3 regions of the Albibacterium profundi genome follow, and region 3 is predicted to be linked to each of the others. Evidence: riboswitches for the same ligand, from Rfam matches in the RefSeq annotation. Region 3 holds a riboswitch; each other region holds the start of a gene.
What was found. A riboswitch is a leader RNA that binds a small molecule or an ion and turns the genes downstream of it on or off. The one in region 3 is predicted to bind cobalamin.

Region 1 (3,731 bases), 230 kb from region 3:
ATACAGTTTGCTTCCGTAAACCGCCATATCGTTCCCCACATCACCCAGCCCCTTAGTAATTTCAGGATTAATTTCATTGTATATATTTCTGTGATACTCACCGGCTTGTAGATCCATATAATCCAAGGAAGCCTTATTCATATTCATATTTCCTTCGTTAAGAAGATAGAAACCTTTGATGGAAGCATCCGGATCAGCATCTTCTACTTCCTCCTTTTCTGAAGGCAGAGGTTGGTGGTCTTTTTTACAAGACTGGCCAATCAGCAAAAAGGCCATAAAAAAGACGATAATACATGTTGTTTTACTTGGTTGAGGTGATTTCATATAATTAGTGTTAAGGATAATCGATAGTGCCGCCCCGGCATTGGAAAATTGAGAATGACATCATAGTGCTGGTCAAGAACGTTGTTCACTTCCGCACGAAGCTTTAAAGTCGTTTGCTTGTGTTGCAGCGCATACCACACAGACACATCATGCGTATACCAGGGATCAACATAGTTAGCTGGGATATTCGCTTTTTGACTATAACGCTCGCCGGTATAAATAAAACTATAGTTCAATCCATAATCGTCGGCACTTAACATACCGGCAAACGAACCGCTGTGAACAGGAATGTATGGAATCTGATGCCCGAAATTAAATGCGTTCTGCGTATGATCCTCGGCCCTTTGATATGTATAATTCATCAAGCCCGAAAACTGGAGCTTAGGAGAGACCTTGCCTACGACTTTAATATTGGTCTCTAAACCGTTGATCTTCACTTCGCCCAGGTTTAACATCGTCCAGCGAAACAAGTTGGCGCTCGGAATAGCTACAATTTTATCTTTCACAAGGTTACGATAGACATCTGTTTGGATACCTATATAGTTGAAGAAAGCATGATCGACGCGTTTGAAATATGTAAAACCCATATTATACTGATGCGTATACTCCGGGCGCAGAAAAGTATTTCCGATAAATGTATAATAAAGATCATTGAACGTCGGCATCCTAAAAATAGATTTATAGAATCCTCTCAGTCGAAAGTCGCTGGACTCAAAAGGCTTCCAGCTAGCCATCACGGTTGGCGTAAAATCCTGTTGATCCCCGGCCGACTCGAACACCTGCACATCGTCATCTACATAGGTAGCCAACAAACTCCCCTGAATATAGAAACTGTTCAACCTATAGTCAGTCGCCAACGCAGCCAAGAATGTATTTCTTCTCGGAAATTGAAAGCGATACAAATTCGCATCAAGCTTATTATGTATATAATCAACTGAAAAGTTGGCGCGCCAGTTTTGACGAATACGAAAGGCATTCGCGACGGAGACATATCCTTCCTTTTGCTGGTATTTATTATCCAAAAAACCCTCCGTCGTCACATATTCAGGATCTAAATAGCGATTATAGTCGACCGCCAATTTTGCTTTTATAGCAAACCGATACCGCTCTGAAACCCGTTTCTCCACGGCCAATTGCAGAAAATTACTTTCATCCCATAAACGTTGTGAATAATCAAAACGATTTGCTACAATAGCACCCGGCAAACCTCTTTCCGATTCATAATGATAATACTTCGCCTGCCAAGACATGGTCGAGTCCGGTTTTCCAAAAAGAGCTGCTTCCAACCTAAATGCCCGAATATCTGCGTTAGTACGGGTTGCCGTCGTATCATAAACCCCGTTCGTATAGTTAAAATCATATCGGCCATGCGCGTTTGTGTATTCCGAACTTAGTCGCGCACTAAGACTTTCGTTCAGCTTATAATCCACATTCAGCGCCGAATTAAAAAGGCCAAATGACCCACTTTTCAAATGAACCGACGCATTCAAACGTTTATTCCCAGTGAAAGTCGGCTCCATACTAAGCAAAGAGATTGAACTCGCTGAAGCATAAGCCTTCGCCGGTTGGAACAGATTGGGGTCTTGTCCGTTAATCACAGAGACCTGCTCCATATTGGCAAGCGATAGCTTCCCTAAATCAACCTGTCCGTTTTGAGCATTTCCAATAGCGATACCATCATAGAATACCTGTGTATGATTAGTGCCCAAACTACGAATATTCACTGTTTTTAATCCACCAACCCCGCCATAATCCTTCAATTGAACACCCGAGAAGTAGCGGACCGCGTCGGCGACCGACAGGCTGTTTAGCTTGTCAAGAACCTCCTTATTTAAACTTTGCATTGGTACTGGAGATCGCAAAATCTCAAGCTGTTGAAGTGAATTTATTTCAACTTCGTTTAATTCATAGCTTTTAAGAGAATCAGGATCAAGCCTCCTAAGCTCCTGCGCAGCAATAGGCAATACGGATACGCACGTTAAGGAGAACGTAACAACCAGCGATACCGAAGTAAATATAAAGATCCTCATTTCATTTTGCCTAAGACATAGCAATTGAGGCATAAGAATAACTATAGGAAAAAAATAGTTTTCTCATTCCAGCTTCAATCCTCGAAAGCTATGAATATTATTAACTTTAGGCAGGTCTTCTGACTTACTCCGGCTATTCGGCCTTCCCGCCTGTAATGGCAGTGACCCTTTGGAATGAATAGCCTGTATAGGAGAATACAGCTGCGGGACAGTTTCGGAATCTCACCGAATTCCCTTTTAAGTCTCACCCATGTAGATATAGGTAGGACACCAAAAGCGAAGCAAAGATACCAACAATAAATGATAGTTTACAGCGAACTTTCACTTCCACCAGATTTCCAGTCCTAATATCCTCAATAGCAACCGTCTCTCTCTTATTTTAGGCCAAGAAACGTTAATGCCTTCGAACGAGAATGTTTTTGCTGAATAGCTGTCCGCACCCCGGTTATCAGTCTGCTTGTAATTTAACACTTTACTTATCCTGCCCTTATTCACTTATACCAGAGCAAGTTACTTCGAATTACAACCAAACTCTTCCATCCTGATTTTTATCAGCTCTACGGGATTGACGTTTGGAAGTTCAGAGGTTTTATCTTCATATTCGGATATCAGTTTCACCAAAAGCTTTAATTCTTTATAATCTGCGGTTCCAGCTTTAGAATACTTGATCTCCTCATATCTTTTGATAGCTGACTTATACTCACCTTCCGATTAATCAAAAACCACATTTGCTTTTTCATACCTTAATTTTATTAAATTGTTGAAGCATCTATAATATCGTATTCTTGATGAGTGCCTATAAAGCGAATATCGACCAGAGCGGCATAAAGATAACTTAAATTAGTACAGTTGTAGACTCCAAGTCTTTGGATTTTAGTTGCGAAACACTATCTTCATTATTATCGTAATACTTTAAACGTAAAAAATATGAGGAGTTTCGCTATTGGTCTAAGCCTTCTAGTGATGATACTTGCCAATAACGCAGTCTACGGCCAGCTGCATCAGGCCAAGAATGTAAAGCGACCAAATATCATTGTTTTTTTGGTGGATGATATGGGCTGGATGGACACCTCCGAGCCCTTCGGCGACAGGCCGTACCCACTTAACAACACATATCATACTCCCAATATGGAGAAGTTGGCAGCGCAAGGGATGAAATTTACCAACGCCTATGCGACGCCGGTCTGCACCCCCTCGCGGGTCAGCATGCTCACCGGCATGAATGCTGCACATCATGGGGTCACTCATTGGACATCTATACATAAGGACACGCCTTCAGATCACCAGGATAGCATATTTCATCGAGTAGAGTGGAATTATAACGGATTCAGCCCAATTGGCGGGATCCCGCATACAGCAACGGCGACACCGCTCCCG
Region 2 (3,731 bases), on a different contig from region 3:
GAATTCACCAATATCCGGATGATCAATATCCAAATAAGCAGCAAAGGCCCCGCGCCGAACGCCGCCCTGCGAGATGGTATCCATGGCGGTATCAAATAGTTTCATAAAGCTAACGGCACCGCTACTTTTCCCATTGTCGGTAACCGCACTGCCGCGTTCGCGGAGTTCACCAAAATAACCGGAAGTGCCACCGCCAATTTTGGTTTGCATAATCACCTCACCGAGTTTATGAGTGATGCTTTCTATATTGTCCGGTACGTAAACATTGAAACAAGAGATCGGTAGGCCTCTTTCGGTACCCATGTTTGCCCAAATCGGCGAGCTTAAGCTCATCCAGCCTTTTTCGATCATCTCGATAAACGGTTCGCAAAGTTCAGGCTTATAGAGTCGCTTAGCGGCCGCCATAGCGATCCGTTCGATAGCCGTTTTTGTCGTTTCGCCTTTGAGCAGATAACCTCGGTTGAGGATTTGCTGACTTTCTTCATTTAACCACCAAAGTCTTTCCATCTTCGTCAATTATAATTTTTAAAACAGGGATTTTTTGTTTAAAATAAGTCGTTTGCAGTAATACTTTTATCATGTTTGGTGTAGTCTACCGGCCTTTTGGCAAAGAAATCATCCATGCTGTTTGCAAATACTTCTTCTTCAAACCACACCATCGGCTGATAATCGCTTTCAGATACATTGAAGGCTCTCGGCATTCCAATTCTGCGCAAGCTGTCATCCGCACGATACTTCATGAAGTTCAGGAGGTTGGTCTTGTTCACGCTCTCAATTTCCCCACTCTCAAATATCCAGTCCAATATCTCCGCTTCTACCTCAATTGAGTTTCTGACAATATCCATAATGCGGTTCTTCGTCTCGTCGTCGAAATATTCAGGAAACTCTTCTTTGATTTTGTTGACAATGTAAATGCCTGCATTCGCATGAATTTGTTCATCCACCGAGGTCCAGGCAATAATGTTGCTCACGTTTTTCATCGCCCCTTTGAAGCGCGTAAAGGAAAGGATGATAGCGAACTGGCTGAACAGGGAAACATTCTCGATCAAAATGGAGAATAGAATCAGAGAGAAAAGATATTCCTTCTCATCTTCAGATTTGGTATGTGCCAGGGCCTCTGAGAGATAGTCGACACGCTTTTTTATAACCGGAACATCAATCAACTGTTCAAATTCATTATTATAACCGAGTACATCCAGCAACCTTGAATAAGCTTCCGAGTGTCTGAATTCGCATTCAGCAAAGGTGCTTCCCAAGCCATTAAACTCTGGTTTCGGTAGGTGATGATACAGGTTGCCCCAGAAGGATTTTACGGCAACTTCGATTTGTGCAATCGCCAGCAGGCTTTTTTTAATAACTTCCTTTTCATTGGCATCCAAATGGGAGTGGAAATCTTGGACGTCGGCAGTGAAGTCTACTTCTGAATGGACCCAAAATGATTTGTTAATAGCTTCTGTAAAGTTCAGAATTTCGGGGTACTCGAAAGGTTTGTAATTTACCCTCTTGTTAAAAATGCTCATACTACTTTGTGTTTTAAATTGAAAAAAACAAATTAAAAAGTAGGATGTACAAACGGATACGGGCTGAAGGGTCTTGAGATCAATACCTTAAAGTATTCATTCGGACATTTACTTTTTTTGCGAAAGCAAAGTCTAGCGAAAAAGGAAGGTGATCTGGCTTATAGAATAATTCCTACTTACAGTTGCGCGACAGCTCATGAATTTCACACGATTCCCCTTTTTTATTAGTGTAATACCTGATCGCTATGATTTTACATCAAGACAAATCTATTGTTTTAATTGATGAGTGGGGTAAATATTTATCAACAATAACACCGTTATTCACAAACGTGAATGCAAAGCTTAAATGGTCCACTCGTCGTGTACCACGCCAACCAAGTAATAGTTGCCGTTGACCTGCTTGAATATCAAGCGAAGAGCCCGCCAGTCCATGCCACTGTATTTTTCTTCGAAGCCGGAGAAATGACTTTCAGTGAATTGTGTTCCTGGGTAAATTTCTTCTTGGTTGTTGATACTATTCCCGGATGCAATGGATTCATTAACGCTAAAAGTTTCCGGTTCCAGAAAATCTACATCGTAGACATACCTGTCAAAATACTCCTTTGCGGTGAGTTTAATGTCATCGCCTGTTCCGTCTGCTGCGCCCCAGATCTGTTCTTCCTCACTGTTCACCGCGCTCAGAAAATCGGCTTGTGATAGGTGGACGTCTGTGTCAGGACGAATATAAGCGTAGGGAGAGAAGCGAACGCCTTCATCCGGATGGATGTATTGTGCGATTGCTTCATAGTTTTTATCCTTGAATTCCTTTAAGATCGCTTTGCTGACCTGGGTCAAATCCGTTCTGACAATAGCCGTATCCGTCGAGTCGCTTGCAACATTCAGCGAGTCGCTTTGATCTTCGCTTTGTTGGTTGTTGCTATTATTACAGGACGCGAACAGGGTAAGCGCGATAATAAATACGAAAAATCTTTTCATGTTTTCTAATCTTGAATACGTATAAATGTAATAAAAAAATAGTAGAAGGAAAGCTAAGAGCGGAAAACAATGCCAAAAAGATAAAGCGACATTTTGACAAGATGCAGTTGTCAACTTGCAAAGTACACGTTTTAATTGAACAGTGGTCAAACAGTGGTCAACCAGACTTCAAGCAGTCCTTAACCAATGGTAAAAGGACTGGTTGGGGACTATACAATCACAGTTTGTCCATGGTTTGTTTAGAAGAATGTATTATTCGTTTCTTATTGATTTAGTTCGGGCTTTTTACTGAATGAGCTGATGGTATTGCTCAGTGAAGTTTGGACGTTGGCCGGTTGACGTAATCCGAAAAATATTTAAAAATGTTTTTGATTTTTAACAAAAGATACTACCTTTGCAATCCATAATTAATCCTATACCTGCGGAAGTGGCGTAATTGGTAGCCGCACCAGACTTAGGATCTGGCGCCTCACGGCGTGGGGGTTCGAGTCCCTTCTTCCGCACTTGATTCCTCTCGACATAATCGGGGGGAATTTTTGTTAAATGAATAATTAACGGCAAACGTAATAGCAGCTATGAATATTTCCCAAGAAAACATTGATGACTTGAATGCAGTAGTCAGCATAGAATTAAAACCAGAAGACTATAAAAGTCAAGTTGACAGTGCTATTAAAACTCAAGCTAAGCAAGCGAAGTTACCAGGTTTCCGTCCTGGAATGGTACCTACTTCGCATATTAAGAGAACCTATGGTAAAGCGATCTTAATCGATGAAATCAATAAAATTGTTAGCAATAGCCTAAACGATTATCTAACGGAAAATAAACTAGAAATTCTAGGACAGCCTCTTCCGAAAGAAGAGGAAACTCAATATACATGGGGTTTTGAAGATGATTATAACTTCAAATATGAAATTGGCTTAGCTCCAAAGGTTGATGTGCCTTTTACAGAGAAAGATACATTAACTGAATATGTTATTAAGGCAGATGATGAAACCTTGAACTCAAGAATTTCAAACTTGAGAAAAAGCTATGGTAAGCGTTCGAACCCAGAAGTATCTGAAGAGGACGATGTACTATACGGTGAATTGACACAAGTGGATGCCAAAGGAGAACCTCTCGAAGACGGAATTGTGAAAACAACTTCGGTACGTAGCGATATCATCGAAGATAAGAAAATTAAAAAGAGTTTGGCGGGCCTGAAAAAGGACGATGTTGTTGCAATCGACTTGAAGAAAG
Region 3 (3,731 bases):
TCGTGATAAAACAGGTATCAAAAGACCTTGAAAAATACCAACTGTGGAAAGCAGAACAGGAAGTTTCTGTGGAAATCACCAATCAATATTCCCAATAAGATTGTATCTTTAAGATATGAAGAAAACGATCATATTCGGATTTGTCCTAGCCTATTGTTTTATGGTGCCGTACTCGTTGCTCATTCAACACGTCTCCGCACAAAAAAAGGACAGTAAATCAAACTACCCAACTATTGGCTCAATCAAGGTTCTGAAACCAGAACTCAACAAGGTTATAAAAGCCGATGCTAAGATTGAAGTTTTAGCTGAGGGATTTAAATGGACCGAAGGAGCGCTATGGGTTGACAAGGAGGATATGTTACTCTTCTCAGATATCCCAAACAATAAAATACACAAGTGGACCGAAAAAAGCGGCATTGAGGACTATCTGTTTCCGTCAGGTTACACAGGTAAACAAGATCGTCCGGGGGAACCGGGGTCAAATGGTCTGATCGTCAATAAACAGGGTGAATTAATCCTAACTCAACACGGCGATCGTCGAGTAGCAAAGATGGCAGCACCTATAACCAGCCCAAGTGCTGATTTTATTCCGTTGGTTGATGGATATCAGGGCAAAAAGCTAAACAGCCCGAACGATCTTGTTCAACATAGCAATGGAGACATTTACTTTACCGACCCTCCATATGGCTTAAAGGAACAGACGATCGACAAGAGGGAACTTGACTTTTGTGGCGTCTATAAAGTTGACAAAAATGGAAATGTTACGCTACTGGTTGATTCCATTTCGTATCCAAATGGAATCGGCTTAACTCCGGACCATAAACAGCTCATTGTAGGCAATTCGGATGGAGCTGCCCCCTATCTATACCTGTATAACATATTAAACGACGGCTCACTTGAGGCTGCTGGTATTGCATTCGACTTCTCTCCTTATGGCGGCGGACCGGATGGCTTCACGATTGATAAAAAAGGAAACATTTATACGAGCGGACCTGGCGGCTTATGGATTCTAAACAAGAATTTTGAAGCTATTGGTCGAATCCGAATTCCACATCCAGTTTCTAATTGTGATCTTTCTGAAGATGAGAAAACCTTGTACGTGACGGCTAATCACCAACTACTGAGAATTAGGATGCGGTAATGGTATACTGTCTCATTAATGGCCTCAAAAGATCAACATTAATTGTATATTTGCTTCCATAAGTTCTTTTATTTCTTCAATCAAACCGAATAGGTCTTGCTTAGCTGCAAATTAAAAGGGAATCGTGTGTAAATCACGAACTGTCGCGCAACTGTAAGTAACGACCAGTCTTTATCCATTGAAAATCCACTGTCTTGAGAACCAGACGGGAAGGATGATAAAGATGTTACAAGTCAGGAGACCTGCCTATATCGAATTGACGATGCTTTCGCGAATTGAAGCAGAAGTCAGGTATGATACCTCCTATTCGTCCCTCTTGGTTGGATATTTAGCAACAGTGTCTCCCCTTACTCCTCTATTTTAATTTAAAAAAAGCATTACGAAGTTTAGCAAAGAGCTTTTAACTGATCTATTTATCTTTTAAAAAGCAACGAAACATGCTAACAAACAATCTTGGCTATCCGCGTATTGGTAGCCATCGGGAACTCAAAAAAGCCTGCGAGCAATATTGGTCAGGCAAGACGACTCAGCGAGAACTATTGCAGGTTGGGAAACAAATCCGCCTGCATAACTGGCAGCTGCAAAAAAGCGCGGGTATCGATCTCATCCCGTCTAACGACTTTTCCTTTTACGATCAGGTTTTGGATATGTCCTTAACCGTGGGAGCAATTCCTTCAGTCTACAACCAAATTATTTTAGATCGGGAAAATACAGAACTCGACCTTTACTTTGGAATGGCACGTGGCTACCAGCAAAAGGGATTGGACATCACAGCCATGGAAATGACCAAATGGTTCGATACCAACTATCATTACATCGTACCAGAATTCTACAAAAACCAACAATTTACGTTTTTCTCAAGAAAAGTAGTCGATGAATTCTACGAAGCTAAACAGGCTGGAATGCTTACAAAGCCCGTCCTGATTGGACCTATCTCCTACCTTCTCTTAGGAAAGGAAAAAGAAGCAGGTTTTCATCGTATTGAATTGTTAGAAAATCTTCTCCCTGTTTATTTCGAGATTTTAAACGAATTGAAAAACAATGGCGTCGAGTGGGTGCAGTTTGATGAACCATTTCTGGCTTTGGATCTTAGTGATAAAGAAAAAAAGTACTTTAAGTCGGTATACAAACAGATACGGTCAAAATTTCCCGGCATTCAAATCTTAGTGGCCAGCTATTTTGAAGGACTCAGAGATAATATCGACTTAGCATGCTCATTACCAGTTGACGCTCTGCATATCGATTTGGTAAAAGATCCAGCACAACTTAACGATGTGCTTGTTTCCTTACCTGATACGACAAAACTTTCTTTAGGAGTTGTTGATGGACGGAATATCTGGAAAAATGATTATGCAAGCTCATTGGCACAGATTCAACAGGTTGTCGATAAAATCGGCGATGAGCGGGTTCTGGTAGCAGCATCCTGTTCGCTACTACATTCTCCTTGCGATTTAGAGCTTGAAACAAATGACAGCATACTGGTTCCGGAAATCAAACAATGGTTAGCATTCGCCAAACAGAAGGTTTATGAAATCGTCAGCTTAAAGAAGCTGGCAACCGAAACTGCTGATGAAGGTTTAAAAAAAGAATTCATGAATAACCAGCACGCGACGAATAGCAGGAAAACGTCGTCCCTGATCCACGATCGTGCTGTAAAAGAACGTGAGAAAAGAGTTGAAAGTACTGAATTCCAAAGAGCAAGTCGATTTGATATTCGAAAGGAAAAACAAAGAGAGGTATTAAATCTCCCGCTTTTTCCGACTACAACAATAGGCTCCTTTCCTCAAACACGTGATATTAGAGCACAACGGGCACTCTTCAAAAAAGGACATATTAATTTGGAAGAGTATGAGCGGGCTTTGAAACTTGAAACCGAGAAAGCAATCCGCTGGCAAGATGAAATCGACTTGGATGTTTTAGTTCACGGTGAATTTGAACGAAATGATATGGTTGAATATTTCGGTGAACAATTGAACGGTTTCGTTTTCACTAAAAACGGGTGGGTGCAAAGTTATGGTTCTCGTTGTGTTAAACCGCCTATCATATATGGTGATATATCAAGACAAAAACCCATGACCATTGCGTGGACGCAATACGCACAGAATTTAACCAATAAATTAGTTAAAGGGATGCTTACAGGACCAGTTACCATTTTACAATGGTCCTTTGTCCGCGACGATCAGCCCAGATCGGCTACCTGCAACCAGATTGCCTTAGCAATTCGCGATGAAGTTGAAGACCTTGAAGCTGCCGGAATAAAAGTCATCCAAATTGACGAGCCTGCTATTCGGGAAGGTCTTCCGCTTCGAAAAAGCAAATGGCAAGCCTACCTTCATTGGGCTATTAAAGCTTTCCGCATTGCTTCCACCGGGGTGAAAGACGAAACGCAAATTCATACGCATATGTGCTATTCGGAGTTTAACGATATTATTCAACATATCGCGGAAATGGACGCGGATGTGATTACAATTGAGTGTTCGCGTTCTAAAATGGAACTATTGGATGCCTTTATCAGTTTTGCATATCCCCAACAGATCGGGCCAGGTGTTTACGATATTCACTCACCTCGTATACCTCTTAAAGAAGAAAT

Region 1: it holds a riboswitch for cobalamin, as region 3 does, so the genes downstream of both, WKR92_RS00055 (TonB-dependent receptor plug domain-containing protein) here and metE (5-methyltetrahydropteroyltriglutamate--homocysteine S-methyltransferase) in region 3, are expected to answer to the same signal.
Region 2: it holds a riboswitch for cobalamin, as region 3 does, so the genes downstream of both, WKR92_RS03545 (ribonucleotide-diphosphate reductase subunit beta) here and metE (5-methyltetrahydropteroyltriglutamate--homocysteine S-methyltransferase) in region 3, are expected to answer to the same signal.

Annotation. Positions count from the first base shown of each region.
Region 1 covers NZ_JBBVGT010000001.1:10,190-13,920, forward strand. The annotation lists gene WKR92_RS00050 (YncE family protein) at 1-324, opposite strand, end outside; gene WKR92_RS00055 (TonB-dependent receptor plug domain-containing protein) at 321-2,354, opposite strand; cobalamin riboswitch at 2,447-2,644, opposite strand; gene WKR92_RS00060 (sulfatase) at 3,282-3,731, shown strand, end outside.
Region 2 covers NZ_JBBVGT010000002.1:504,608-508,338, reverse strand. The annotation lists gene WKR92_RS03550 (ribonucleoside-diphosphate reductase subunit alpha) at 1-507, opposite strand, end outside; gene WKR92_RS03545 (ribonucleotide-diphosphate reductase subunit beta) at 546-1,520, opposite strand; adenosylcobalamin (AdoCbl) riboswitch at 1,620-1,753, opposite strand; gene WKR92_RS03540 (hypothetical protein) at 1,863-2,495, opposite strand; tRNA gene WKR92_RS03535 (tRNA-Leu) at 2,917-2,998, shown strand; gene tig (trigger factor) at 3,071-3,731, shown strand, end outside.
Region 3 covers NZ_JBBVGT010000001.1:240,548-244,278, forward strand. The annotation lists gene WKR92_RS01100 (YkvA family protein) at 1-98, shown strand, start outside; gene WKR92_RS01105 (SMP-30/gluconolactonase/LRE family protein) at 116-1,141, shown strand; cobalamin riboswitch at 1,216-1,405, shown strand; gene metE (5-methyltetrahydropteroyltriglutamate--homocysteine S-methyltransferase) at 1,579-3,731, shown strand, end outside.